2 regions of the Clostridium cellulovorans 743B genome follow, and region 2 is predicted to be linked to the other one. Evidence: predicted binding sites of a transcription regulator. Region 2 holds the regulator's gene; the other holds the start of a gene.
The links. Region 2 encodes Rex, which represses fermentation and respiration genes when NADH is low (regulators of the CRP and FNR family bind a similar motif). Its sites were predicted from a motif close to ATTGTTAANNNNTTAACAAT; they were not measured.
Positions count from the first base shown of each region.

Region 1 (15,806 bases), 1.0 Mb from region 2:
CCATATAAGAAATTATAGCTTTTACTACATTTTGTTTTTCAGAGGGTTCACAAGAAAACTTAATTCCTTTTTTTCGAGCATCTTCAAAAGTAGTTTCTCTTAGAAGAATTACAAGAAGCTTCATGACCAAAGATTTTAAAACCATATCATATCCCGGGAAATTATCTTGTTGCTCTAGGAGAATTTCATCACAACAACGGAAAAATGCATCTTTATATTTATCTAAAATTAAAATAGATGAATTGATAGGGAGGGGAAAGGTATTTTTAATAAAACCTTCTATAGCAAAATTACTAAGCCCTATATGCAGCTCCCTTACTGTCATATTTTCTTCTAGCATTTCATTATGATTAACTCCTGGATTAAAAATTAGAATGTCACCTTTGGTAATCTTGTACACTTTGTTTTCAATGTTATAAAAAACTTCGCCTGACAGAACAATGCTTATTTCTATGAAATCATGATGATGATATTTCTTAAAAACCTTACCTTTCATTGTATGGTCAATTAAAAACAATATCTCAGGATTAAAGTTTGAAGCATTTAAACCTAATTGACACATAGTTTACCATCCTTTACTATAGGTGTTTGCATGACATATTTAACCAAAAAAATTATCTTTAATGGCTTATTCAAAAAGTCATATATATAAGAATATACATCATTATATTAAAAAAGTACATTTATAATTAATGGAGATTGCGTGATAATAAACATGGATTCATTATTAAATTAATGAAAAATTGTAGCACCGATACATGGAAAGGAGATAGGGGATGGAGAGTTTTAGATGGATATGGAGTTATGTTAATAAGTATAAGTTTAAATTTTGTTTTGCATTAATTATGGTTTTAGTAGCAGCAGCCATGACTATGGTAAATCCTTATTTTTCAGGAAAAATCGTTGATGAAGTTATAGGAGAAGGAAAAACTAATATGCTTGTTCCTATTATAGGTATTATGATTGGAGTAATGCTTATTAAGTCAATTATAAGATATACCTTTCAGATGTTATTTGAGTATGTTTCGCAAGATGCCATATATAAACTTAGAGATGATTTATATATAAAACTTCAAAGTTTAGACTTCGAATATTTTAAACAACATAGAACTGGTGATATAATGGCAAGAATGACTGGTGATATGGATGCACTTAGACATTTTGTTGCGTGGGTAATCTATAATATTTTTGAGAATGCGATGATATTTATTTTTGCTGTGGTGATGATGGGAATTATTAATATAAAACTTACAGTAGCATTAATTATAGTTACGCCTGTAATCGGGATTATAGCTTATAATATGACATCCAAGGTAAGACCTATGTTTTATCACATAAGGGAAAGTTTTTCAAGATTAAATTCTTTTGTAGAGGAAAATATAAGTGGAAATAGAGTTGTAAAGGCTTTTGCTAAGGAAGGGTATGAAATAGAAAAGTTTGATAAACATAACCAAGATTATATGGATAAGAACATAGAATCAGCAAAGTTATGGGAAAAATATCTTCCAGTACTAGATTTTTTTGCAGGTTCATTATCAATTATAATGATGCTTGTCGGTGGAATAATGGTTATAAATAAGTCAATGACTATTGGAGAGTTGGTTGTATTTAATGGATATTTATGGGCGTTAAATAACCCTATGCGTATGGTTGGTCCACTAATTAATGATTATCAAAGATTCGTAGCATCTTCTTATAAGATTAGAGAGATGCTTTCAGAAGAGCCAAATATAAAGAGTGAAGATGAAAAAGATGAGATACAAGAGATAAAAGGTCAAGTTGATTTTAAAGATGTTTGCTTTGAATATGAAGATGGTCCTGTATTAAAAAATATCAATTTTACTGCGAAACCAGGACAAACTGTTGCTATTTTAGGGCCAACAGGAGCAGGAAAATCTACATTAGTAAATTTAATATGTAGATTCTATGATGCAACGTCAGGAAATATACTTATAGATAAAAAAGATATTAAAAAGTGGAACTTAAAAAGTCTAAGAGATAATATAGCTATGTCAATGCAAGATGTTTTCTTATTTTCTGATACCATTGAAGGAAACATAGCTTTTGGAGATCCATATGTATCATTTGAAACTATTGAAAAAGTATCAGCGATGGCTGGAGCTCATGGATTCATATCACAAATGCCAGAAGGATATGACACGATAGTAGGTGAAAGAGGGGTTGGGCTTTCTGGTGGTCAAAAGCAAAGAATATCACTAGCTAGGGCACTTCTTAAGAATCCTTCTATATTAATTCTAGATGATACTACTTCTGCTGTAGATATGGAAACAGAATATGAAATTCAGAAGCAATTAGATAAAGTTAATAAAGAGAAGACTACTTTTATAATAGCGCATAGAATATCCTCAGTTAAAAATGCAGATATAATTTTAGTATTAGATAACGGAAAGATTGTTGAGAGAGGAAATCACGATGAGTTATTGAGACAAAAGGGATATTACCATAGTGTTTATGTAAATCAATTTGGTGATTTCGACAAGGTTAAGGAGGTGGGATAATGGCAAGAAACAAATTTGACGTAGATGAAGAATTAGAAAGTGAATTTAATCTAAAACACTTAAAAAGATTATTTACTTATATAAGACCCTATAGAAAAACGATGTTTTTTACTGTGCTATTGATGGTGTTATCAAATATGGCTACATTACTTGGGCCATATTTAGTGAAGATTGCTATGGATGATAAAATTCCAGCAGGAGATGTTAAGGGACTAATAAAGCTTGCAGTTATATTTTTGTTATCTTTATTAGTGATAGCTTTATGTATGAAATATAGAATAAGGACTATGAATAGAGTTGGACAAAGTATACTTGTAACTTTGAGGAGAGACTTATTTACTCACCTGCAGAAGTTGCCATTTACCTTTTATGATAGTAGACCTCATGGAAAAATATTAGTTAGAGTTGTTAACTATGTTAACTCCTTAAGTGATATATTATCTAATGGATTAGTGAATTTAGTTACAGACATAGTAAGTTTGTTTATTGCTTTAGGTTTTATGTTGATTATTAATCCAAAACTTACAATGGTTTGCATGATTGGAGTACCTATATTACTTATAATAGTCATTTTACTGAAAAATGCTCAGAGAAAGGCATTCCAGTTATTGAGTAGCAAACAATCAAATATGAATGCGTATATCCATGAAAGTATTGCAGGTATCAGAATCACTCAATCCTTTGCGAGAGAAGAAGAAAACTTAAAAATCTTTAGAGATGTTTGTAATCAATATAGAACATCTTGGTTAAATGCAGTTAAGATACAATTTCTTCTTTGGCCAACAGTAGAAAATGTTTCAACTATTACGGCTTCAATGGTATATGGCTATGGTATTTTTGTTTTAGGAGTAGGTGTTAACCAAGGGGTTACAGTAGGTGTTCTAATTGCTTTTATAGCATATCTTTGGAGGTTCTGGAATCCTATAATAACTATATGTAACTTCTACAATGCATTGATAAATGCAGTAGCATATCTTGAAAGAATCTTTGAAACCATGGATATAGAGCCAGAAATTGTAGATGCTAAGGATGCTTATGAATTACCAATTGTAAAAGGTAAAGTTGATTTTAATGATGTATTGTTTAGATATGAAGATGATAAGGAAATACTTAAGGGTATTAATTTTTCAGTAAATCCAGGAGACAGTATTGCATTAGTTGGTCCAACTGGAGCAGGAAAAACTACTATTATAAGTTTGCTAAGCCGTTTTTATGATGTTTCAGCTGGTGAAATATTAATAGATGGCCATGACATAAGTAAGGTTACATTGAATTCTTTAAGAACTCAAATGGGGGTAATGCTTCAAGATACATTTATTTTTGCTGGAACTATAATGGACAATATTAGATATGGAAAATTAGATGCTACAGATGAAGAAGTAATTGAAGCAGCAAAAGCTGTTAGGGCTCATGATTTCATAATAGAGCTAAAGGATGGTTATAATACAGAAGTAAATGAGCGAGGAAGTAGGCTTTCAGCAGGGCAAAGACAACTGATTTCTTTCGCCAGAGCATTGCTTGCTGATCCAAGAATTTTAATTCTTGATGAAGCAACTTCTAGTATAGATACAAAAACAGAATTAGCACTTCAAGAAGGACTACAAAGGTTGCTTAAGGGAAGAACTTCATTTATTATTGCACATAGATTATCAACAATTAAAAATTCAACAAAGATAATGTATGTTAATGATGGGGTAATAGCAGAAGCAGGAAATCATGACGAGTTAATGGAACAACAAGGTTATTATTATCATTTATACAATTCACAATTTGCTGTGTTAAAAGCAGTGTAATGTGGATAACTTTCAGAGTTATTCCCAATATGTGTTGATAACTTGTTGATAATACTGTGGAATTTGTGAATAACTCTGTTATTATTAAGGTTAAATTACAAAAAAATCAAGGAGGAGATCACATGACTTATATTCCAAATGAGAAGAGATATGACACAATGATATATAATAGATGTGGAAGAAGCGGATTAAAGCTTCCGGCTATATCTTTAGGGCTTTGGCATAATTTTGGTGGTAAAGATGTATTCGAGAATAGTAGAGAATTAATAAGAACAGCTTTCGATTTAGGGATAACACATTTTGATTTAGCAAATAATTATGGACCTCCATATGGAAGTGCAGAAGAAACCTTTGCTAAAATACTAAAGAAAGATTTTCAAGGTTATAGGGATGAACTTGTTATATCTACTAAGGCTGGGTATGATATGTGGCCAGGACCATATGGTGATTTCGGATCAAGAAAATATTTGATTTCTAGCTTAGACCAAAGTCTAAAAAGAATGGAATTAGATTATGTTGATATCTTTTATCATCATAGACCTGACCCTGAAACTCCAATTGAAGAAACTATGCTTGCTCTTGACCATATTGTTAGACAGGGAAAAGCTTTATATGTAGGATTATCAAATTACAATGCAGATCAAACAAAAGAAGCAGTAAAGATTCTAAAGGAATTGAAGACCCCAATAATTATTCATCAACCATCATATTCTATAGTAGATAGATGGATTGAAGGCGGGTTACAAGACGTGTTAAAAGAAGAAGAGGTTGGAACTATAGCATTTCTTCCATTAGCTCAAGGAACCTTGACGGATAAATATCTAAATGGTATTCCTAAGGATTCAAGAGCATTTAATGCGAACTCTAGGTTTTTGCATGAGAAAGATATAACAGAGAATAGAATAAATCTTGCAAAAGAGCTTAATGAGGTAGCAAAAGAGAGAAATCAATCTCTTGCTCAGATGTCATTGGCATGGGTGTTGAGAAAAGGAATTGTTACTTCTGCATTAATTGGTGCAAGTAAAGTAACTCAGATAGAAGAAAACGTAAAAGCACTTGATAACTTAGATTTTACTGAAAATGAATTAAGAAGAATAGATGAAATAACAAATAAATATAGGTAAATTTTTGATTTCTATATAGTATGCATTAGAAATACTTATTGTAATTTTAAAAATAAACTCAGAACTTGCAGAAAAATCGGTGAAAGGGTTGTCAAAACGATTCCAGATAATATATAATAAGGTTGTAAATGCTTGTAAGAAATATGATGGAATCGATACATTCGCAATGTCAATTTCTTGAAGCAGGAATCAGTATAGTCCCCTCTATACTTGATAGTAATTGCCGACTTAAATGTCGGCTTTTTATTTATATATGAGTTTTAAGTTTTCAATTTACTAAGTTCACATGGATGAACAAGTTATAAAGGCAGCAGCAAGTTTTTATTGCAATATATATTTTTGTAGAATTTTGCGAAATATAGTGCTGCTAATAACTATAACTAGGTTAAAATTATTCCCCATAGGATAAACATAGAAATTTAATTTTATGTTATCTTATGGGGAGATTTTTATTTGAAGATATGTATAACATATAAGGCAAAACTGATATTTCGTCAATTAAGTGATTTTATTTAGGTTTGAGTTTTTGTTTTATTATCAGTAGATTCACATTTCAAGAAAATCTCTTTGAAAGTTAACCCTCTATATATTGTAGATAGAACCGCTTTTGTGATAAGGAGAATTATAGGGCCTAAGAAGATGCCTGCGCCGCCTAAGAGACTAAATCCTGTATACATACTTATCAATGTAGCTAGCGGATGTAGACCTATTTGAGCACCGATAATTTTAGGTTCTATAAGTTGTCTAATTATGAGTATTACAATATAAAGTATAAAAAGTCTAATTCCAAGAGTTGTAGCCCCTGTTATGACGCTATAAATAGCCCAAGGTATCAAAAAAAGTCCTGATCCTATCAATGGTAGTATATCGAATACACTTATTATTAATGCAAGAGCAGAGGCATATTTTACGCCTATTATGTTAAAGCCTATAAGCAATTCGATAAAAGTTATAGTAAGTATAATTAAATATCCCTTTAATAGCCTACTTAATGAGCTAAATACACCATCTTTTGATTTGTTAAGACTTGATAACCAAGTTTTAGGTAAATGCTTGTTAATAAGATTAATAATATCATGTTTGCTACTAGAAATAAAATAAGTTCCAATCACCATAACGATAAGGAATATAAACATATTAGGTAACGCTGATGCAGTACTAAAAATACCTTTTGCTAAGGGGTTAGCAAAACTAGATAGTGATGAATATAGTGTGTCGGTAATATTACTAAAGTCATATGAAATTTTCTTTGGCAGCCACTTGTCAAAGAAGCTATCAGAATTTATAGCCATTATATTCTCATATGCATTTTTGATGAGGTCTGGAAGGACATCTGATAATGAAATTAGTTCTCTTACAAGTTTAGAGATAATTAGAGCCAAAAGTCCACCAAATACTGATAATACCATAAGGACTCCGATTGCAGATGATATGGCTCTTTTTAGTTTTAAGGTATCGCCTAAGAACTTAACAAAAGGCTCAATCATTAATGAAAGTATTAATGCTACCACAAAGGGAGCTAAATAATACATAGACTTAAACAATATAAATAAGCCTAAGAATAATAAGATGAGTACTATTAAAAACTTCTTTAGTTTAGTAAAATCTATTGTATATTTTTCGTCCATTTCAATTAACCCTCCCAATCTCGAAATTTATAGAAAAACATAAATTTAAAGGTTATATCTTTATTAAAGATCTACATTGATTTCATAAACAGTATATGTATTAAATGTATAAATATAGGTCAAATCTATATAATATAAAAGCAAACTCCCCCCAGTTGAAACTGGTGAGTAAGCTTCACTGCCTAAATCGAAAATTTAGAGTGTCATTTTAATTATACATCAAGTTTTAACTTATATATAAATATATTAACAAATATTTATATTTGTAATCATAAAATGAAGAATAAGGTCAAAAAGTTTTATTTTTATAATATTGTACATAGCTTTTTAGTTTAAATATTTTATTATATCTATAAGTTAGTTTATCATTTTTGAGTCGTATGTAAAAGTTATAAAAGAGATAAATTCTATACGAAGTGAAAGAAAGTTTAGAAAAATAATTTGTAAAGTATAAACATGTTGGATTTTACTACGATGAAAATAAAGAATAGTAAAATAATTATTTGTAGGTAAATGGAGTATACAGAAATATTATATTAATGATTTAATTAGGAAACACAATTGTATAGAGATAATAAATTTGAGGGAGAAAAAGGTTGTAAAAAAACCAAGGTTGATATTTATTTTACTGATATATTCATTCTTATTAAGTTCTATAGAAAATCTTCTTTAAATGAGTAGATGATATGTTATTTCTTTATATAGAAGAGTTTTTCTCAATAATTTACTAGGTTTTGGTAGAAGAATCGGGAATTGTAGTGTAAAATAAGATGATAGTATAAGGAGGGAGAAGGATGATAAGAAAGAGCAAGGCTATGATAATAGCCGTCATATGTGCGATAGGGACTGCTACATTTGTTAGTTATGATGCTAATAATATAGCTGTTGCAGAGGTAAGTTCAGTAAAGGCTATGGTTGCACAACTTAGTCCAATAGTTTTTATAGATCAACCTACTGATGGAATACAAATGGGTAAAAAGGATTTTACTGTATCAGGTTGGAGCTTAAGTAGTTCAGGGGTAAAAGATGTTAAGGTATATATTAATAACGTACTAGTTGGGAATGCTATAATTAATGGTGCAAGACCTGATGTTGCTAAGGTATATCCAGGATATCCAGGGTCAGATAAATCTGGATATTCTTTTGTTGTCTCTAAAGACAAGCTTGTTAAAGGAATAAACGAAGTCAAGGTGATTTCAACTGGAAATGATGGCGTTGCAACTACAAGAAAGATTTCGATGAATGTTCCAAGTTTATCAAATTTAGTATGTGTAGATACACCAATTAATAATAGTACGGTTTCAAATGATAAAATAACTATCGCTGGATGGGCATTAGCACAGGAAGGAGTAGAAGCTGTTAACGTTTTTGTTAATGGTGACTTCGTAGGTAAGGCTGCTTATGGGATGTCTAGAGCAGATGTAGCTAAAGCTTTTCCTTTATATGATGATAGTAATAATTCAGGATATAGTATAGAAATACCTAAAAGTAAGTTTTTAGGAAGTACAGGTGTAATTGATGTGGAAGTTGTTTCTAAAGATAAAAAGACATCTAGAACACAAGTTAAACTAAATGTTAAGGATAACTTTAGAATTACAACTATTGATATACCAGCGATTAACTCAATAATTCAAAATCAAAATGTATTTGTTGGAGGATGGGCTATTAATCCATCTGGACTACAAAAAGTTACTATATCATTAAATGGGAAAATTCTTGGCGATGCTACAATGGTAGCTAGGCCAGATGTAGCTAAGGTTTATCCTAATTATAAGGGTGTAAGTAATAGTGGATTTAATTATTCAATTAATAAAAGCTTACTTCTTGAAGGAAACAATGTAATAACTGTAGAAGCTATTGGTGTTGATGGAACTAAGGTTTCCAAGAATACCAATATAACTTACAAAGCACCTGTAGCATTAACATGCATTGATTTACCATATGAAAATTCAAAAATCAATAATACAGACTTTGTGGTAAGTGGATGGGCACTAAATCCAGACGGTGTTAAAGAGGTTAAAGTATATGTTGATGGGAAATATATTAAAAGTGCTACGTTAGGTTTATCAAGACCAGACGTTGAAAAAGTTAATCCAGGTTATATTAATGGAGCAAATTCAGGGTATAAGTTAGTTATTGATAGGAATATTATAAGTCCAGGTGCTCACACAGTAACTGTTGAAGCTATCGGCAATACAGGTATTTTAGGAAAAGCCACTAGAAATATTACAATGAATAAGCCAAGCTCCTATATTGTGGCAGATAATTTTAGTGGTGGAATAAACTATAATAGAAGTTTTAATATAGTAGGATGGGCGTTGAGTCCAAGTGGAGTAAAAGCTGTTAATGTTTATGTAGATGGTAATTTATTTAATACAACAAAACCATCAATTTCAAGACCAGACGTAGATGCAGCGTTCCCAGGATATGTAGGGGGAACTACTTCAGGATATAGTTTATATTTTGATATAAATAAAGTAGCAAGAGGAATTAGACAAATTACGCTAGAAGCTATAGGAAATGATGGGACAATAACAAAACGTGAGTATAAACTAACAGTTAACAAGCCTGATGGACAAACCTTTATAGATACACCTATTAATAATCAATTAGTATCATCATCAAGTATTACAGTAAGTGGATGGGCATTAAATGCCACAGGTATTTCATCAGTTCAAATATATCTGGATAATCAGTTAAAGGCAAATGCAACTGTCGGATTATCAAGGCCAGATGTAGGGGCAGCTTTTGCTAGCAAAAATTACACGGACGCTAATATAAGTGGATATTCTGCAACTCTTGATACTACTGGTGTTTTAGTTGGAGATCATATCATTAAGGTTGTTGCTATTGGTAAGGATGGGACAAGCTGTGCGGTAGAGAGAACTATCGCATCTAAAGGAAAAGTAGTTTTTACAAACTACGCTAATACATTAGATTATTATGTAAACCTTCAAGTAGCAAAGAAGCCACCTATATGGCTATCAAGCGGGTCAAGACCAGCTACAAGAACTGAGATATATAATGAAATGAATCCTAACACATCAATAAATGATCCTAATGCTGTATTTATGTTTATGAAACTTAATTTTACAGAAGGAATAAATGCAGATAATTTGAATAAAACATTAACTACAGCTGGAGTACTTCAAGGAAAAGGACAAGCTTTTTTAAATGGTGGTAGAGCATTTAATGTAAATCCTATTTATTTAGTATCTCATGCATTATTAGAAACTGGGTATGGAAAGTCTCAACTATCTATTGGAACTACTATAACAGAGATAGCAGATTTAAATAGCCCTGTTTATGAAACTTTTTTAGAAAATGGTGTAAAAAAGGAATATCTTGTTGGTTATAAAATGATTAAATTGCCTGCACCAGTGACTGTATATAATATGTATGGGATTGGCGCTTTTGATGATATGCCTCATTTCCCTAATAGACCATTGATTACTGGAACAACGGCAGCATATAAAAATGGATGGACTACTGTGGATGCTGCAATAACAGGGGGAGCTAAGTGGATTGGAGATGGATATATTAATGATCCAACTTTTAACCAAAACACACTATACAAAATGAGATGGGATTTTGCAAAAAATTGGCATCAATATGCTACAGATGTATTGTGGGCTAGAAAGCAGACGTATAATATTGCTAAATTGGTAAATCAAATGGATAATCCGGTTTTAGAGTTTGATATTCCGAGATTTAAGTAATATATTTTCTAACATTTTCATATATAGAAATATATAGAGAGAAGATGCAAAAATAAATCATTGCATCTTTTCTTACATACGGTTAGACTATTTTATAAGAAATTAAGTTAAACAAATCATAATACAAAGTTTAGCTATTGATTAATATTAATCATAATATTTGATTAATCATTAATTAAAGTGTTATAATTATTTTGATAGCCAAAGTGTAGGGGGATAGCCAATGGAGAAATATATTGCTGAATTTGAGGATGACGATAATCTAATTGTAGTTGATGCAAATGAATTACAACAGAGAAAAAGTATTGATGTGCAGATGCCTAGATATTATTTTGCTATTAAGAAATTTATGGACATAGCTGTTTCTCTAGTAGCTACTATATTGCTTTTACCACTTATAATAGCAATTTCAATAGCTATAAAAATAGAATCAAGAGGTCCTGTATTTTTTTCTCAAGAGAGAGTTGGGAAAAACGGGAAAGTGTTCAAAATGTATAAATTTAGATCAATGGTAGTAAATGCTGAAAAATTATTAGACAAGCTTGCTGATAAAAATGAAATGTCTGGACCTATGTTTAAAATGAAGGAAGATCCTAGAGTAACAAAGGTTGGTAAATTTATCAGAAAGACAAGCCTTGACGAGTTACCGCAATTATTTAATATTTTGAAAGGTGAGATGTCATTAGTTGGACCAAGACCTAATTTACCAAGGGAAGTTGCAAAATTTAATTATAGACAAAGAGATAAGTTATTAGTAAGACCTGGATTAACTTGCTACTGGCAGGTTATGGGAAGAAGTAGTATAGGTTTTGAAGAGTGGATAGAGCTTGATTTAAAATATATAAGAGAAAGAAGTTTATTGCTGGATCTGAAACTTATATTAAAAACATTTTTGGTTTTGTTTGGAGATAAAAACGCATATTAAGAAGAAAATAACAAGGATGTCCAGTAGTTAGTTTTTTATAACTACAAGATGGACATCCTTTATTACATATAAGCTATAAAATATATTCTCTAAGGTTTACGATTTTGTTATTGCTAAGATCTTTAACAAGAGAATAAGGAGAATCTACAAGTAAATAAGGATCTACATCATCTTCTATTATTGCAAGACCGTTTTGTAGTCTTTCACTTAAGTAATGTTCAATTGGTAATTTAAATTTTTCTTTTTCGTAAGAAGCTTTAAATTTTTCAATTGGAACATTAGGAGTAATAGATATTTCATTGACTATAGCAACTTTGTTTTCATGACAATAATCCTTGTTAGATATACGTTTATAAAGATCTGTCTGTTTAAGTTTATTTTGTAGCTCTAAGCTATCAAAACCAGATAATGATATAGGTGTACTTGCTAACTTTAGGCTACTGAAGGTTTTTAAGTTACTAATCATTTTGCTTATAGCGTAAGGGAGTTTTGGGTTTTTTGTATCTATATGATATAGAAAATTGATAAAGTATTGATCCGTGAAACCTAAAAATTTTGAATTTTTCTCGTGGTTTTGCATATTATTTAAGAATGTCTCTTTGTTGGGAAAGCCTACTATGTCATTACTATAGATTATATAGTTCATAACAGTTTGCGCCATTATAGCAATTACGTTTACTTTTTTATTATAAATAATCTCTCGATATGAGAAATGTCTATTAATTAAAAATTGATCTGCAGCACCTATGCCCTTCTCTTTAACACCTACTATGTCTATACCGTAGACTGAATGCTTTTTCATTCTAAGGTTTTTAATCAAAGTTCCTAGTTCAAAGCGTCCATAATTAGCACCTGAGAAGGTCGCATCTCTCAAAAGATAGTCTATTTTATCTGCATCAAATTCCGAATGTAATAATTGGATCATTGGCGAAAGTTGCGGTTTCTTTTCGGTCGCGCTGTAATCTCCAGAGACTATTGTATATAAATCATCCATATCGATATAAGAACAATACTTATTTATTATAGAAATTATAGCAGAGCTATTCTTTAAGATACTAATACCTACATTTTCGTGGTGTAGAGGATCGGGACTTAGTATATTAAGAGCATCATTAACTGGATTAGAAGCAGTTAGAGCCTGAATTTTTCCTAGGGATTTAAACTTTAGAGCATCTAATTGATTATCACCTACTAAAGCTTCTTTATAGGCTTTTTCACCTACATGTGATAAAGGATAGTGCCCAATATCGTGTAACATTGCAGATAATCTTACTAGCTGCCTATCTTCATCAGAAAAATTAAGCTTTTTTGCCATCTCATCGATTATATACATAACCCCAAGGGAGTGTATATATCTAGTATGCTCAGAACCAGGGAAAATCCAGTGGGCAAGTCCCAGTTGTTTAACATATTGAAGTCTTTTGAAAATAGGAAGTTTTTCGATTTCAGCTTCAGCTTTTGTAAGTCCAATGTAACCATGAACATTATCCAATATATAGTTAGTAAAAATTAAAGACATTTGCTCACATCCAATCTGTTGCATATTGTATATGCATATAATATAACCTAATTATAGAAATTAAATCTAGTAAATATTGTAATTTTATTTTTTACTTTAGAAGATTTATAGTATTGAAACTAAGAGGTTTATTTTATGTATTTAGTAATATATAAGTAATTTTGAAATAGACAACAGCTAATCTTATTATACTTAAAATGTAAAAAATGCACAATAAATTCAAGCTGCTAGTTTTAAATATAGCTATGAAAAAAGTAGAAGAGTTAATAGGTAATATGGTATAATACCCCTGTAAGGTCGAATGCTGACGGTAAAGGGGAAAAAGTTTACAACTTATAGCCATTATTAATTATTCTCGTTTAGCTATATTTAATAATAACGGATAAGTTTACTGTGAAGATATTACATATAGAAGTTGTATCTAAAATTCATGTAAGTATATGAGGATAAATGTGAAGCTGTGAAGGTGTTATTAAAACGTTTATTCTTTAAAGAATGAGAATTATTCTTATACTTTTAATAAGAAGTATGTATAACTTTAAATTGTTTAAGAGTTATTTAATAATTGGCAAATATAATTAGTAAAAAACCTAAGAAAAAATTGGACTAGCTGTGTTTATTTTATGGTATGTTACAGCGCATTCATTTTCCAAGTAATAAAACTAATAACATACAAGTGGAGGAATAGAAAATGTATGATACAATTTTAGTTACTGGAGCAACTAGTAATATAGGTTCTGAGGTCTTAAGGCTACTTTCAATGGATGAAGTAGAAGTAAGAGGTGCTACAGATGATTTAAGAGAAGCGAGAAAAGTCTTGCCAAAAGGAATTGAATTAGTACGTTTTGACTTCAAGGAAAAGGACACTTATGAGAAAGCTCTTGAAGGAGTAAAAAAAGTTCTTATTATAGCACCACCAGAAGATATAGATGTAAAAGAACATGTATTTCCTTTTATAGATAAAGCAAAGCAAATGGGAGTTTTGCAAATTATATTCATATCTATATTAGGTATAGACAAGAATCCTTTAGCTCAACATAGAAGAATAGAGAAATACCTTAAGGAAATAGAAGTGCCATATACAATCATAAGACCAAGCTATTTTATGCAAAAGCTTAATACAATGTACAGACATGAAATAAAGGTTCAAGGCAAAATAATGATACCAGCTGGAAAAGCAAAGATTAATTTCATCGACGTAAGAGATGTAGCTGCTTTCACAGCTAGGGTGATTTGTGAAGAGAATGAACATTTCAATATGATATATAAAGTAACAGGAAAAGAAGCTATAACATATCACGAAGCTGCAGAGATATTTTCAAATACAGCAGGAAAAAATGTTGAATATGTAAACCCTAAGATAAAAGAGTTTAAACAGTTGATGGTTAAAAAAGGTCTTGAAGGAGAAAAACTAAAACGAATAACTAGATTATGTATAACTTCAAGATTAGGAATAGGAAGAAAAGTAACTAACGATTTTAAGAAGGTTATGGGAACAGATCCAAAGTCTTTCGAACATTATATAAATGATTATAAGAATATGTGGAAGTAAAAATAGATATTTCGATTAAAATCGATTTCAGACAGTTATAAGCTAATTCCACAGAAAATTAATGATTAAAAATTATTTTAGACAAAGAGTATATAAAATTAGTTATAAAAAGCTTCATCTATCAAAGATGAAGCTTTTTATAACTCCAGGGAACTCTCTTACATGAAAGTTCAGTGAAGAATATGGATGACAAGAACCAGGGTAGCCATGTACCTCAAAGCCTTGCGCTTTTGCTATCATATTAGCCCTAAATTGATGAAAGTTATTTGTGATAACTGTAACTTTTATAGGGGTTTTACTACATTTATTGCTAATTAATTCTTTTGAGAACATAAAATTTTCATAAGTACTAGTAGATTTATCTTCCATCGTTATAAGGTTTGGATCTATACCTTTTTCTATTAAATAGTCCTTCATAGCTCTTGCTTCACTAAGAAGTTCATCAGGTCCTTGTCCACCTGATACTATAATAGGGATTTCTGGATGAATAGAATGGAATTCTAGAGCCGCATCAAGTCTTAATTGTAAAGAGGTAGAAATTCTATCGCCTATAAGACCAGCACCTAAAACAACAACATAATCAGTAGGTGTGTTATCTTTCTCACTTCCAGTTTTATAAATGAAAGCTTCTGTAACAAGGAAGAAAGAGAAGCCAATAATCAGAAAGCTTGTGAATATGATGAGAAACTTTTTTGGAATATAGCTTAATAATTTTGTATCAAACTTTAAATAAAAGAATCCCATGACAATTAGGACAATACCTAGAATTAACCAAAAGCGTGAAAATGACATATTGGGTGTATATGATATTAAGCCTATGTAATAAGAAATACTTAGCCCTCCAAATATGAAGAAAATAATTAAAACTATAAGTTTTTTTAAATCCAAATAAATTCCTCCTTAGAAACAAAATCATAGCTTTTTCATATAAATTTAATTCAGCAATAAATGGTTTATTATAACTAATTCTATCATAAATTGATTTATGAAGAATAATTATAAATTAAAGTTTATAAACATAAAGAAA
Region 1 covers NC_014393.1:4,689,317-4,705,122, reverse strand. Annotated here, with positions in the region: gene CLOCEL_RS19550 (AraC family transcriptional regulator) at 1-562, opposite strand, end outside; gene CLOCEL_RS19545 (ABC transporter ATP-binding protein) at 777-2,519, shown strand; gene CLOCEL_RS19540 (ABC transporter ATP-binding protein) at 2,519-4,312, shown strand; gene mgrA (L-glyceraldehyde 3-phosphate reductase) at 4,435-5,436, shown strand; gene ytvI (sporulation integral membrane protein YtvI) at 5,949-7,064, opposite strand; gene CLOCEL_RS19525 (Ig-like domain-containing protein) at 7,859-10,783, shown strand; gene CLOCEL_RS19520 (sugar transferase) at 11,007-11,708, shown strand; gene CLOCEL_RS19515 (HD domain-containing protein) at 11,782-13,227, opposite strand; gene CLOCEL_RS19510 (NmrA family NAD(P)-binding protein) at 13,919-14,779, shown strand; gene CLOCEL_RS22105 (YdcF family protein) at 14,894-15,667, opposite strand.
Region 1: a site for Rex is predicted at 13,732-13,751, ahead of CLOCEL_RS19510 (NmrA family NAD(P)-binding protein). Genes of this name have one in related genera too.

Region 2 (15,806 bases):
ATAAATTTTATAAATAACAATAGTATAAAGGAATTCGATCCCCCTTCCTTAGATTCATCACCATCAGGAAGTCAACACTTTGCCGATGTGCGAAATGTATTTAACTATTGTAAATACACTACAGCTATTTTGATAGCTGTAACTATCACCTTGGCTGTTATGAGGCGACCAAGAAAGCTTAATTTTCTTAAGTATTCTGCTTATAGTATTATAGGCTTTAGTATACTTTTAGTAACTACCTTTATACTGTCTTTTGATAAAATTTTTGTGGTTTTTCACAAATTAGCTTTTAATAATGATAATTGGATATTAGATCCCGTAACTGACCCCATAATTGAAATCCTTCCACAGGAATTTTTTATGGATTGTGCCATTGGTATTTTAGCATTATCCTTAACTTTCTCATTGATAACACTAACAATTCTTAGATTAACGAAAAACAAAAGCTAGCACTATAAATTTTTGAAAAAAGTTAGTTTTATGCATTCTACATAACCAAATTAATTTAACCCTCTATATCAGCATGTATTACACTGATAACTAGAGGGTTGTATATTTTTTATGGGGTACTTTCCTAAAAAATTTCGTTAAAATACTTTCTCACCATTACCTGTTAACATTTTTTATTAGGTCATTACTCTTCCTTTAACTTTATGATATCTTCATTAAATTGATTTCCACATCTTTGTAATTCTCCTAATACCCTATTAATACCAACTTCAGTTTTATACCAACTATTTTTTGATATAAGAATTTCACCTTCATAATAGGGAATAGGCTGAATATAGAACTTCACTTCTGGAAATGCCAACTGATAACACATAAGCACTCTTCTAGCATGGAATGATTTACAACAGAGAATAGCTTTTTTAATTTCCAACTTGCTATCATCAGCTACCTTTCTTGAAAAAGTTGCGTTTTCCTTTGTCCAAGAAGATTTGTCTTCCCATAAAATTGAGTTTTCTGCAACGCCATTTGTAATCAGTACATCCACCAGAAATTCACAATCACTTTTGTAATCCTTATTATACAAATCTTTCTTAGATTTTACTCCAGCAAACTTTCCACTTTTGATACTTACGCCACCTGAAGGCATTATAAGAGACGATAACCCTTGTTTCCATAATTCAGCGGCATATTCACCTAGTTCAGGATGAGACCCTCCTGGAATAAAAATAATATCTGATCTCTCTATTTTGTCTTCTAAAAATATAAAATCAGAAATATCATCTATAAATTTCATTTTAATTTCCTTCATAAAACATAAACCATCCCTTTTTATACATATATCATACAGCTATAGAGCTTTAATTTTTTTCTAATAAAGCATCGTAGTCTAAAAAACATTAAAACGAAAAAACTGGAATCATTTTAAGTTTCTCTCGCTAGGATAACATCTACACCCAACTCCTTAATTCGGTCAATTTCCTCCTGAACAGCTTCCCAATCTGTAATTAAAATATCTATCCCCCTTGTATCGACCACTTTTGCAACTGCTTCCGCCGCTAACTTGGAATTAGGTACAAGACATATGCTCTTTTTCGAAGCTTCTAGTACTGCTCTTTGAAGAGCAGCTACTTCAAAGGAAGTGTTACTTAATCCAAAATTAGCTGAAAAACATGGGCCTGATATAAAAGCTGTATCTATACGTATATTCTTAATAAATTCAAGAGCCATAGCATCTCTCATATTTCCATGATTCCTTACCTTCCCACAGGTAATATAAATATCTATATTATCACAGCATCGAAGTTCATCAGCTGTAATTATCGAGTTCGTTATCACTGTAAAATTAAACTGCTTTGGTAAATACCTTAACATTAAATGATCGATACTTGCCCCACCTAAATATATAACATCACCTTCGTTAATATATGTGATTGCCTCTTTAGCAATAGCATGATAGAAAGGATTTACATGTAAAATATCTCTACCTGTAAAATTTTTAGGTTTATAGACTTTCACTTTAGGTATTGCTCCACCACGGGTTCTTTTAAGCATACCTTGTTCTTCTAAAACCATCAAATCCCTTCTTATAGTATCAATTGATACATTAAGCTTAGCTAAAAGTTCAGTTGCTATTACCTTTTTTTCTTTTTCTAACATATCAAGAATCAACTGATGCCGTTCTTCAGCAAACATTTTATTTCCTCCAATATGGTTTATTTACATTATAATTTTATGCTTCTTCATGCATTCTGTCAATTTATTTTGCATTTTCTTTCTGAGTATTGCACTTTTCATATAACAATAAAAAGATCGTATTATCCATTTCTGAATAATACGATCTTTTACACTATAAATAGTTAAAAGAGTTTTGAGTTCTTAACAATTCTCTCACTTAACAACTTGCTATCCTTGAATACTTTTATTCAAGGATATGATTTTCTCTTGCATAGTAAAATAAATACTGTTGAGCAAAGCCTGAAAGTTCTTTAAACTTATCACGCCCAAAATCCCTAATCTTCTTTAAAGATACATCTGGAGCTAAATAAAAATGTTGCATTGCTCTCTTAACCCAAACATCCACTGGAAAAGCTGAATATTTGCCCATGCTAAAGAGCATTATGCAATCTGCAACCTTAGGGCCTATTCCCATGTATTCCTTAAGCATTTCATGACACTGATCATCAGTCCCACTGATCATCTGGTCTATGTTATTATTATCATTAATCCGAGCTACTGTATCTTTAATGTATTTAGCTCTAAATCCAACTCCACACTTTTCTATTTCTTCCTCTGATGCAGAATTCAAAGCCTCTATTGAAGGAAATGCATAATAATCCTTCCCTTTATAAGTAAGCTTTTGCCCCCACTTTTTACTTATTAAATTAATTTCTTTTTTTATCATAGGAATTCTGTTGTTTGCAGATATAATAAAGGATATCATCATCTCAAAGGGGTCTTGCTTTAAAAGTCTGATTCCTTCCCCAAAAACCACTGCTTTATTTAATAATGGATCCTCAGATAAAACTGCCTTAATATCACTATAATTCCTAGATAAATCAAAATAATTTAACCAGATTCTATTAAAATCCTCTTCACTTGTATTGTGGATTATCAAGTCAGCTTCCTGCTTTTCAACTTCTATAACTTTTCCAAAAGCTACTCCAATATAGGTACCACTTTCTGTTTCATCCCACCTAAAGCATTGTCCACATTTAAATACGTGGTCAAGTTGAAAATTCACTACATCTTTTACTATTACTTTGTCATCTTTTATTTCTATATTCTTAAAATCCATTGCATCACCTCTTAGGGCAGTATGCTCTAAATAGTTTTTAAATATTCATCAATAGCTTTAGCTGCTTTTCTTCCTGCGGACATCGCCTTTATAACTGTTTCTGCACCAGTTACTATATCTCCACCAGCAAATATTTTCTCATTTGAAGTTCTACCAGTTTCTTCATCAATAATGATTGAATTCCACTTTGTTCTTTCTACTCCATTAGTAGCTTCCATAACTTCTGTGCTTGGATCACTACCTAGAGCCATAGCTACTTTATCAACTTCCATTACAAATTCTGAACCTTCTACAACCACTGGTCTTCTTCTACCAGATTCATCAGGCTCTCCTAATGCCATTTTAACACATCTCATTCCTGTAACTTTGCCTTCTTCATCAGTTAATACCTCAATAGGGTTCGTTAAGAAATTAAATTCTGCACCTTCAGCTTTAGTATGTTCAATTTCAACTTCTCTAGCTGGAAGTTCTTCTTCGCTTCTTCTATAAACAACTTGAACCTTCGCACCAAGTCTAATAGCTACTCTAGCTACGTCCATAGCAACATTTCCGCCACCGATAACAGCTAGTCTTTCTCCTGCCTTTAATAATGGACTATGACCTCCATTTGTATTAACTGAAGATAATAAATCTATACCTGGATAAACACCATTAGCGTTTTCACCTGGGATTCTCATCTCTTTAGATATTCCTGCTCCAGCACCTATAAATATGGCATCAAAACCTTTTTCATTTAAAAGACTATCTAATGTAAAGTCTCTACCTATAGTTACACCAGTTTCTATTTTTACACCTACTCTTTGAACTTTTTCAATTTCATGTTTTACAATAGTCTTCTTTGGTAATCTAAATTCAGGGATACCATGCATTAAGATACCTCCTGGAACATCCATTGACTCAAATATCGTAACTTCATAACCAAGCTTTGCAAGATCTCTAGCACAAGTTAATCCAGCTGGACCACTTCCTATTACTGCAACTTTCTTACCATTAGCTTCTTCTTTATCTAAGAACTCACAATTATTTTCTCTTGCCCAGTCTGATACAAATCTTTCAAGGTTACCTATAGATATTGATTCACCTTTTATTCCTAGTACACAGTTTCCTTCACATTGTTTTTCTTGAGGACAAACTCTGCTACAGATAGCTGATAATGCACTGTGTTTATCTATAATTCTTGCCGCTTCTTCATAGTTCTTTTCCTTTATAGAAGCTATAAAATCAGGAATCGACATATTTACAGGGCAATTTGCTTTACATTTAGGATTTTTACAATTTAAACATCTTGATGCTTCAGTTAAAGCACTGTCTTCATCATATCCTGTACAAACTTCATTAAAGTTCGTAATTCTATCTTCTAATTTTTCTTCTCTTGCTGGTGTTCTTTTAAACCTATCCATCTATTCTTCCTCCATAAAAGCTTATTTATTTTTTATCTGATGTCTATCCATTACATTAGTCTCATTATTAGTATTGAAAAACTCTAGTAAGCCCTAAAATGCCTTATACTATTCTTTTCTATCAAATCTGAGATTAATCATTGACAGAACTCTAGATTAAGTTAGTTAAGTTTAAATGGTAGATAAGCCACCTCTAAACAAAATTTCACTTGATGATATTATATCATTCCTTTATCCTTCTGCACAATTACAAAGTATTCTATAAACACTAGAATTCATACTTCAATTATAACTTTACTAGTCACTAGTTCCATTATAAAATTTCGCCAATAATTTAACTGACTAAATCTTAGGATTACTTCTAAATTATTTATTTCTCTATAAAAAAACCGCCACAATTAAGTGGCGGTTTTTAAAGCAAACAATAAATTATCCTTTATTGTTGTTATTATTATTTTGAATAATCGTAGAAACCTCTACCTGATTTTCTTCCTAACCATCCAGCTCTTACGTACTTCTTAAGAAGTGGGCAAGCTCTGTATTTTGGGTCACCAGTTTCAGAGTATAGTGTATCCATGATAGCAAGAACTATATCATTACCGATAAAGTCTGATAATGTTAGTGGTCCCATTGGATGGTTAGCACCAAGCATCATAGCTTTGTCGATATCTTCAACTGAAGCAGTTCCTTCAGCTAAAACAGTGATACCTTCGTTTATCATTGGGATAAGAATTCTGTTAACAACAAATCCTGGAGCTTCAGCAACTTCAACTGGTTCCTTAGCGATAGCTAAAGTTAATTCTTTTATAGCATCGTAAGTTTCTTGAGAAGTTGTGATACCTCTGATGATTTCAACAAGCTTCATAACTGGAGCTGGGTTAAAGAAGTGCATTCCTATAACTTTATCAGCTCTTCCAGTAGCTGTAGCAACTTCAGTGATTGATAATGATGAAGTGTTTGAAGCTAAGATTGTTTCTGGCTTACAAACTTTATCTAATTCAGCGAAAATGTCTTTTTTGATTTTCATATTTTCTACAGCTGCTTCAATAACTAGGTCACAATCAGCAACGTCTTCTATGTTAGTTGAACCTGTGATTCTAGTTAAGATTTCTTCTTTAGCTGCTTCTTCCATCTTACCTTTAGCAACTAATTTTGATAAGTTTTTGTTGATTCCGCTAAGTCCTCTTTCGATGAACTCATCCTTTATATCTCTTAAAACTACTTCGAAGCCTTTACTAGCAAAAGCTTGAGCAATTCCTGATCCCATTGTACCAGCACCGATAACACATATCTTTTTCATGTGAATAAGCCTCCTCTAAATTATATATTTATTATACCCAAAAGTTCCTTAGAAATTATGCTTGCTCTTTAGCAGCCTTTATTTCATTGATTAATTCAGGAATGATTTTGCTATAATCTCCAACTAACGCAAGGTCAGCCATCTTCATGATTGGAGCATCTGCATCTTTGTTGATAGCAATGATGTATTCAGCATCTTGCATACCAGCTGTATGTTGGATAGCACCAGAGATACCAACAGCTATGTAAACTGAAGGTCTAACAGTTTTACCAGTTTGACCAACTTGAACATCTTTGTCGATCCAGCCTTTTTCAATAGCAGCTCTTGAAGCAGCAAGTTCTCCGCCTAAAACAGCAGCTAATTCTTTTAATAAAGCTACTCCTTCGCTTGTTCCTATACCTCTTCCACCAGCAACAAGAATCTTTGATTCACCGATGTCAACAGCTTCTTTTTCATTTTTAACAACTTCTAAAACTTTAGTTCTGATGTCACTAGCTGAAATAATAGCTGAATCTATGTTTTTGATTTCTCCAGCTCTAGCTTCATCATATGATAATTTTCCGAAAACACCTGGTCTTACTGTAGCCATTTGTGGTCTGTGGTCAGCACAAACTATAGTAGCCATTAAGTTACCACCAAATGCTGGTCTTGTAGCTAGTAAGTTTCCGTTTTCTGCATCTATGTCAAGAGCTGTACAGTCAGCTGTTAAGCCTGTGCCTAATCTTGCTGCTATTCTAGGTCCTAAATCTCTACCTACGAAAGTAGCTCCGATAAATAATACTTCTGGTTTGTTTTCATTTACTAAGTCACAGATAACTTTTGTATAACCATCTGTTGTAAAGTTAGCTAATAATTCGCTGTCAACTGCTAAAACTTCATCAGCACCTTGAGCAACTAAATCTTTTGCTAAGTTTCCTAAGTTACTTCCTAATAAAACTGCAACTAATTTTGTATTTAATTTTTCAGCGATATCTTTACCTTTGCCTAAAAGTTCTAGTGAAACCTTTTGAAGTTCCCCGTTTCTTTGCTCAGCAAATACCCAAACGCCGCCTTTATAATCTGCAATATTCATCCTTTATCCCTCCTACTTTATTAAATGTAGTGCTTTTCTTTTAATTTTGAAACTGCATATTGAGCAGCTTCTTTAGCTGGTAAGTTTTGAATTTCTCCAGCTTGTTTAGCTTCTTTAGTTGAAGACTTCTTAACCTTTGTAGGTGATCCTTTTAAACCGATAAGGGATTTGTCAACACCGATATCATCAGCATTCCAAATTGTTACTTCTTTTTTGAATATTTCAAAAATGTTTTTAGCATTCATATATCTTGGGTTATTTAATTCTTTAATAGCTGTTAATAAACATGGAGTTTGAACTTCGATTATTTCGTATCCATCTTCTAATGCTCTCTTAACAGTTAATTTGTTTCCATCAGCTTTAACTTCTTCTACGTAAGTTACTTGTGGAATATCTAAATGTTCAGCTATTTCTGGTCCAACTTGAGCTGTATCTCCGTCAATCGCTTGTCTTCCAGCAAAAACTATATCATAATCTAATTTCTTTATAGCAGCTGCTATTGTATGAGATGTAGCTAATGTATCAGCTCCACCAAACGCTCTATCAGTTATTAATATTGCATCGTCAGCACCCATAGCTAAAGCTTCTCTTAAAGCAACTTCAGCTTGTGGAGGTCCCATTGAAACTACAGTGATTTTAGCACCTAAGTTTTCTTTTAAAACTATTGCTTCTTCTAAAGCATGTTTATCTTCTGGATTTATGATTGATGGAACACCATCTCTAATTAAAGTTCCTGTTACAGGATCTATTTTTACAGCAGTTGTATCTGGAACTTGTTTTAAACAAACAACTATATTCATTCTGCCAGTCCTCCTCTATTATTTAAATATGTTGCCAGCGATAACCATTTGTTGAACTTGTGAAGTACCTTCGTAAATTTCAGTTATCTTAGCATCTCTCATCATTCTTTCAACTGGATATTCAGCAGTGTATCCGTATCCGCCGAATAATTGAACTGCTTTAGTAGTTACATCCATAGCAACGTTAGCAGCATGTAATTTAGCTCTAGCAGCTTCTACTGTGTATGGAAGACCTTGATCTTTCTTCCAAGCAGCTAAGTATACTAAATATCTAGCACTTTCAATAGCAACTTCCATATCAGCCATCATCCATTGTAAGCCTTGGAATTTATCTAAACTTCTTCCGAATTGCTTTCTTTCTTTCATGTAAGCTTTAGCTTCGTTGAATGCACCACCAGCTATTCCTAATGCTTGAGCAGCAATACCTATTCTACCACCATCAAGAGTTTTCATAGCTATACCAAAGCCTTTTCCTACTTGTCCTAATAGGTTTTCTTTTGGAACTACACAATTTTCAAATATAAGCTCAGTAGTTGATGAAGCTCTTATTCCTAATTTTTCTTCAACTTTACCGATTGAGAAACCAGGGAAGCTTTTTTCAACGATAAACGCAGAAATTCCTTTTGTTCCTTTTGATCTATCTGTCATAGCAAATACTATGAAAGTTTCAGCGTATCCACCGTTAGTGATGAATATTTTTGAACCGTTTAGTATGTAGTTATCTCCATCTAAAACAGCTGTAGTTTGTTGTCCAGCTGCATCTGTACCAGCACCTGGTTCAGTTAAACCGAAAGCACCTAATTTTCTTCCTGAAGCTAAGTCTGGAAGGTATTTTTTCTTTTGATCTGGTGTACCAAATTGGTTAACAACAGCAGCACAAAGTGAAGTGTGTGCAGATACGATAACTCCTGTAGTACCGCAAACCTTTGATAATTCTTCAACAGCTATTGTGTAAGATAGATTGTCTCCACCTGCTCCTTCAAATTCTGTTGGAAATGGAATACCTAATAAGTTTAACTTAGCCATTTTTTCTACTGTTTCAACTGGGAATCTGTGGTTTTTATCGATTTCTGCAGCTATTGGCTTAACTTCATTTTCTGCAAATTCTCTAACCATCTTTTGGATAAATTCTTGTTCTCTAGTTAATGCAAAATTCATACTATAAACCTCCTATCTATTTTTGAAGCTTTTATCTCTTTTTTCTACAAAAGCACTCATACCTTCAGTTTGGTCTTCAGTTGAGAAACACTCACCGAACACTTCTGCTTCAAAGGCTAATCCTGTATCTATATCACATTGCATTCCTCTATTTATAGCTTCTTTTGAAAGCTTAACTGCAACAGGTGCTTGAGCTGCAATAGTGTTAGCTAATTTTTTAGCAGTATCTAATAATTCTGCTGGATCATGAAGACTATTTACTAGTCCTATTCTTAAAGCTTCTTCAGCTTTAACAACTTTTCCTGTATAGATTAATTCTTTAGCCATACCCATACCTACTAATCTAGCAAGTCTTTGAGTACCACCAAATCCTGGAGTAATTCCTAGTCCTACTTCTGGTTGACCAAATCTAGCAGTTGTTGATGCTATTCTAATGTCACATGCCATTGAAATTTCGCATCCACCACCTAATGCAAATCCATTGATAGCAGCGATTACTGGTTTGCTTAAAGTTTCAATTTTTCTGAACACTCTGTTTCCAAGTTGACCAAAAGTTCTTCCTTGAATAACTGTCATTTCTTTCATTTCTGTGATATCAGCACCAGCAACAAAAGCCTTTTCACCTGCACCAGTTAATACTACAGCATATATGTCTGCATCGTTTTCGATATCAGTAAATGCTGCGTCTAAATCTTTTAGTGTATCGCTGTTAAGCGCATTTAGGGCTTTTGGTCTGTTGATAGTTACAACAGCAATATGTCCTTCTTTTTCTAAAAGCACATTTGTTAGTTCCATGGATAATCCTCCCACAATCATATTTGTTATTAAATTAACAATTTAGTATAGACTAATCTTTTTTGAAAGAGATAAAAAAATATCCCTTTTGTTATTAAATTAACAATTTAGTGCAGACTAATCTTTTTGAAAAAGATAAAATTCTCCTTTTCTTACATCACTTCTTCCATTATATCTTGTCTTCATAAATATTTCAACAATAATTTACATTGCATAGCCATTGATAAACTTGACTTTTTAAATGATTTCCAGGAGTTTTCTTGTATACAAATCATAAAAACTCCTGGAATATTCATCTCCGTAATAGATGAAGATTCTTTGTTAAAAATTTATACATTACAAAATTATAGTTTCCTATTATTTATAAACTTTTAACTTAGAGTATACTAAAGATATCTTATCCTTTTTATTGTCTCAAAAATCTTCGTTAACTATTCATCAAACAGCTAAGTGTTAATAAACTTTCACTTAAATGAGCATTTTCTATTTTAACGTCCTTTGATGGAACAAGATCAACAGGGGCAAAATTCCAAATTCCTTTTACTCCATTATTGCATAGAATATCACAAATTCTTTGAGCTGCATTTTTAGGTATGCATAATATACCAATATCTATACTATTCTCTTTAAGGAATTCTTCTAGTTGGTCAACATCTTGAACCTTAATATCCCTAAGTTTCAAACCGATAAGTTTTGGATTAACATCAAATATACCAGTTAAATGAAAACCTGACTTTTCAAAATTATAATTAGCAATAGCTTGACCAATGTTTCCTGCACCAACAATTATCGTTTTGTATTCCTTATTGACTCCTAAAATATAACTAATCTGATTGTACAATTCTTTTACATTATAGCCATATCCCTGTTGCCCAAAATCACCAAAATTATTTAAATCTTGTCTAATTTGAGAAGCAGTAAAGCCAATCTTTTCACTTAGTTCTCGAGAAGATATTCTATCTACATCATTTTTAATTAACTCTCTTAAATATCTATGGTATTTGGGAAGCCTTCTGATTACTGCCATGGATATCTGTTTCTTCTTCTCCATTATGGCACCTCCTACAAAGTAACTCGTTTTTGTTAAAATTAAAACAACTTTTATTTTATCAGATATTTTCAATAATTCAAAGTCATAGTTAGTATTATTTTCAAAAGAGTTATTGAGTACTATAAGGTTATTAGTTATAATTTATTTTGGGAAGGTGAACAAAATGATCGTATTAAGCTGCAAAGATATTACAAAGAGCTATGGAATAGATGTTATATTAGAAAATGTTACCTTTGGTATTAATGAAGGAGAAAAAATTGGATTAATTGGTGCTAATGGAGCTGGTAAATCCACTTTATTTAGGATAATCGGTGGAGAACTAGAGTATGATAGCGGCGATGTTTTTATAGATAAAGATAAGAAGATAGGCTATCTTTCACAGCATTTATCTTTAAATACTACTTCTACAATATACGAAGAATTACTTTCAGTGTTTCAAGATCTAGTTGATATGGAAAATAAACTTTCAAAACTTGAAGTATCAATGGCAGAAGCTTATGATCCTTCAAAAGAAGACTATCATAATAAGCTTATCCATGACTATACTTTATTAAATGAATTATATATAAATAGAGGCGGTTATACCTTTAGAGGAGAAATCTCTAGAGTTCTAAAAGGTTTAGGCTTTAATGAGGATGATTTTTCAAAGTCTATTGATATATTAAGTGGTGGCCAGAAAACCCGTGTGGCTTTATGTAAGCTACTTTTAATTAAACCCGAAATATTACTATTAGACGAACCGACAAACCATCTTGATTTAGATGCCATTGAATGGTTAGAAGAATATCTTAAAAATTATAAAGGCACAATGCTTATTATATCCCATGATAGATTTTTCTTAGATGCTATTACTAATAAAACTATGGAAGTTGCCAATGGGACTACTCAGCTGTTCAACGGTAACTACACCCAATCTCTAGAGCAAAAGAAAAAGCTTTATGAAGAACAACTTAAAGCTTACAATTTGCAACAGGATGAAATAAAAAGGCAAGAAGAAATAATAAAAAAATACAAACAATTTAACAGAGAAAAAAGTATTCGTGCCGCTGAAAGTAGGCAAAAAGCTTTAGATAAAATTGACAGAATCTCTGCCCCTACAAAGGAAGGTAAGGCTGCTAGAATTCAATTCTTTACTCAAATAAAAAGTGGTAACGATGTAATTCATGTTGAAGATTTGAGTAAAGCTTATGGTGAAAAGCAATTATTTAGAAACATCTCCTTTGATATGCACCGTGGCGATAGAACTGCCTTAATTGGGGAAAATGGAAGAGGAAAGACAACTTTATTTAGAATACTTTTAAACGACATCAAGGCTGATGCTGGTTCTAAGGTACTAGGAAAAAATGTATTCGTAGGCTACTATGATCAAGAGCAATCAGATTTAGATGAAAGTAAAACAATTATCGATGAAGTTTGGGATGACTTCCCTGAGCTTACAACTACTGAAATCAGAAGTGCTTTAGCTGCGTTTTTATTTAAAGGCGAAGAGGTATTTAAAGTTATCTCAACCTTATCTGGCGGTGAGAAATGTAGAATAAATCTTTTAAAATTAATGCTGTCGCAAAGCAATATGCTTCTACTAGACGAGCCTACAAATCACCTTGACATAGCCTCAAGAGAAGCTTTAGAAGATGCACTTTTAGGTTATGATGGAACAGTTTTAGTTATATCCCATGATAGATATTTCCTTAACAAGGTAATAGATAAAATTTTTGAACTTAAAGAAGAAGAATTAACTGAGTACCTAGGCAACTACAGTTACTACATGGAAAAGAAAACTAACCCTTATCGTTTTGAACTTGAAGAAGAAGCAAAAGGCAAGACAAAAACTCAAATAATTCAAGATAAGAAAAAGCGTAAGGAAAAAGAAAAAGCTGAAAAAGAACTAAAAAACAGAGCTAAAGCTATCGAAAAGGAAATAACAGATTTAGAGGAAAAACTCTCTAAACTTACCGAATATCAATGTCAGGAAGAAGTTTACTCTAATATAGAAAAATCTAGGGAAGTTGACAACGAGATATCTAGTATTAAAGAAACTCTTGAAGCCTTATATGCGGAATGGGAAACATATATGGAATAAATCAACTCCCACCTCACTTCAAAATTAATGTACTCCACTTCTTTGTCTTAGGATATTTTGATACTATAGAAAACCCAAAGGGGATATATAGCTTTAATTAATCAAAGCTATATATCCCCTAATACTTATATAATAAATAATAGTCTCTATATTTAATTTACGTAGCTTATAACATGTGATATATTCTAATCTAATTTACTGAAAACAGTTCTTAACCTTATTAATTGTATATATTTCAATAAAGTTTCTAATCCATTAAGAAAATCTCTTTCTTATTTTCCCTAGTAACATTAATAGTATTTTGTAAATCATCAAGAAGCTCATTATAGCGAATATTATTACCAAAAATTTTTGTAGCTCCTACTCTCATAGATACAGGAATACCTTGTCCATTATAATCAATAAATTCTCCGTTACTTTCAAGAACTGTTTTTGCAAGATTCTCCGCTTCACTAGCTTCCGTTAACCATGTTACAAGAGCAAATTCGTCTCCTCCGATACGAAACAACATCATATCTTCTTTTGCAACTGTATCAATCCTCTTCAAGCATTGGAGAATTACTTTATCTCCAAATTCATAGCTTATTTTATTAATTTCTCCAAAGCCAACAATATCAAAACATAAAACATAAGTATTTTGATTTTCTTTCAAAACCTCATAAAGTTCAGAAATCTCTACTTTCTTTCCCGTCACAACATTACCTCCATTATATTCAAGAATTAACTTAGGAAATATACCGGTAAACTTCCACTGATTTTTAAACTTTGATGGTGATATCCCCCAAAGTTTTGAAAAGGCTCTAGTAAAAACCTCTGGAGAATTATATTGATATTTCATCGCTATTTCTGTTATAGTCATTTGAGAATTAACAATGTCCTTAGCTGCATTTGTTAATCTTCGTTTTGTTATATATTCTTTGATGCTATGATTAAATGCATACCTAAAGAGCTTTTGCAAAGATGACAATGAAAAATAACATTCCCTTGCTATATCTTCTTGTAAGATATAATTGCAGAGGTTCTCTTCAATATAGTTTATTGCCTCTATTAGTACATGAAAATTTTTCAAGGTTCACCACCTTCTTAAAAATAATAGTTTAAATCACTTAATTTCTTCTTAGATTTATACAATAACGTTATCGTAACATTAGTTTACCAAAAGAAAATTTTGTAATCTTGATTTTTTGAGCATAAATACTCTTGCTAACAAAGATTTTGATTATATTTAATGTTAACAAACTTCATGGTTTTATATTTAATCTTCCTTGATCTCCTTAAATAATTCATAGGCCTTTATTCTTGCTTCTTTTAAAACTTCATCCCCTACCTCAGTAATTGAATAATATTTTCTTATCTTTCCCTCCACATTCCTATCTTCGACCTTTAGAACTCCATTCTTCTCTAGGTTATGTAATACAGGATATAAAGTCCCTGCACTTATTTCGTAACCATGGTTTCTAAGCTCTTCTATCATCCAAGCTCCATAAAAAGGTTCTTTTTTGGCATGATGTAGTATATGTATATGTATAAATCCTAAAAATAATTTTCGTATTATTTGTTCTTGCACTGAAAATCCTCCTATGTTATCCTAAAATCATCATATCAAAATACGATATTGACTTTCGATATCTTGTTCCGCTATTAGTACATTATTTTATCAACTCAACGTACTAGAGTCAAGAAATTATACATTTGCTATATATTCTTTTATATGTGAAAGGAAAGGTAATATAATGGACGATATATTATTTCAGGCAAATAATTTAATCTATAAAGAAAACTTGGTCTATGATAATTTAATTGTTAAAAAGGAAAAGATTAATTTTATCACTGGTGAAAGCGGTAGTGGTAAAAGTACCTTTCTAAAATTATTAAATAATACTATAAGTGCAACAGCTGGAGTACTTTTATACAAGAATAAACCAATAGAACAATATGATCCTATAGCCTTAAGACGTGATATAAGCCTAGTTTCTCAAGATCCTTTTTTATTTGACATGAGTATTATAGATAATTTTAAAACTTTCTATTCCTTAAGAGATATGACAGTTCCTGAAAATGATCATGTACGCTTTTTTGCAGATTTATGCTCTGTAAATGTTTCTTTAGATCAAGATGCTGCTACTCTTTCTGGAGGAGAACGTCAAAGAGTGTATATATCCTTATTTTTATCCTTGTATCCTAAAGTTATCTTATTAGACGAGCCAACTTCCGCTTTAGATGAAAAAAATAGTAAAGAAATAATGAAAAATATAACCTCCTTCTGCAAGAAAGAAAATATAGATATAGTAATAGTAAGTCATGATAAAGCCATAGTTGAAGAGTTTTATGAAAATAAAATTGAAATAGTAAAAAAAGTTCAATAGTTAACAAATATCCGTATAAAATTTTCATATCAATCATATAAAATAAATCTATCAGTAGTTAGGTGATTACAATGGATCAAATAGTAAAATTAAACCTTTTTCAATTTTCACTTATTTATTTACTACTTATCGTAGTTTTAGTTATAATGAAAAAATCAAAAGTGAATCAAAGTAAACTTCTCATAATTGCTAGTTTAAGAATGTCAATTCAGCTTATAATTGTAGGTTATATTCTTCAATATATCTTTAGAAATCCTCATCCTTTATTTACAATAAGCTTTCTTACAATTATGATAGTATTCTCAATTCACATTGTAATTAAGAGCCGAAAAGACTTAAATAATGCTTTTAAAATTTCAATAGCCTTTTCATTATCTTTTTCAGGATTATTTGTTCTATTTTTCTTTTTGATAGTAGTAATCAATAAATCCATATTTAATCCACAATATACAATACCTTTAGCTGGAATGATAATTGGTAATTCTATGACAGGAATAAATATTGGGATCAAAAATTTTATGGATTCTATAAAAAAGGAAA
Region 2 covers NC_014393.1:3,653,535-3,669,340, forward strand. Annotated here, with positions in the region: gene CLOCEL_RS14865 (TIGR01906 family membrane protein) at 1-450, shown strand, start outside; gene CLOCEL_RS14870 (ElyC/SanA/YdcF family protein) at 635-1,258, opposite strand; gene CLOCEL_RS14875 (DeoR/GlpR family DNA-binding transcription regulator) at 1,372-2,142, opposite strand; gene CLOCEL_RS14880 (DNA-3-methyladenine glycosylase family protein) at 2,369-3,244, opposite strand; gene gltA (NADPH-dependent glutamate synthase) at 3,271-4,644, opposite strand; gene CLOCEL_RS14890 (3-hydroxybutyryl-CoA dehydrogenase) at 5,096-5,944, opposite strand; gene CLOCEL_RS14895 (electron transfer flavoprotein subunit alpha/FixB family protein) at 6,000-7,016, opposite strand; gene CLOCEL_RS14900 (electron transfer flavoprotein subunit beta/FixA family protein) at 7,037-7,816, opposite strand; gene CLOCEL_RS14905 (acyl-CoA dehydrogenase) at 7,835-8,974, opposite strand; gene CLOCEL_RS14910 (short-chain-enoyl-CoA hydratase) at 8,987-9,769, opposite strand; gene CLOCEL_RS14915 (redox-sensing transcriptional repressor Rex) at 10,197-10,820, opposite strand; gene CLOCEL_RS14920 (ABC-F family ATP-binding cassette domain-containing protein) at 10,984-12,900, shown strand; gene CLOCEL_RS14925 (helix-turn-helix domain-containing protein) at 13,148-13,969, opposite strand; gene CLOCEL_RS14930 (PadR family transcriptional regulator) at 14,156-14,467, opposite strand; gene CLOCEL_RS14935 (ABC transporter ATP-binding protein) at 14,634-15,266, shown strand; gene CLOCEL_RS14940 (ABC transporter permease) at 15,338-15,806, shown strand, end outside.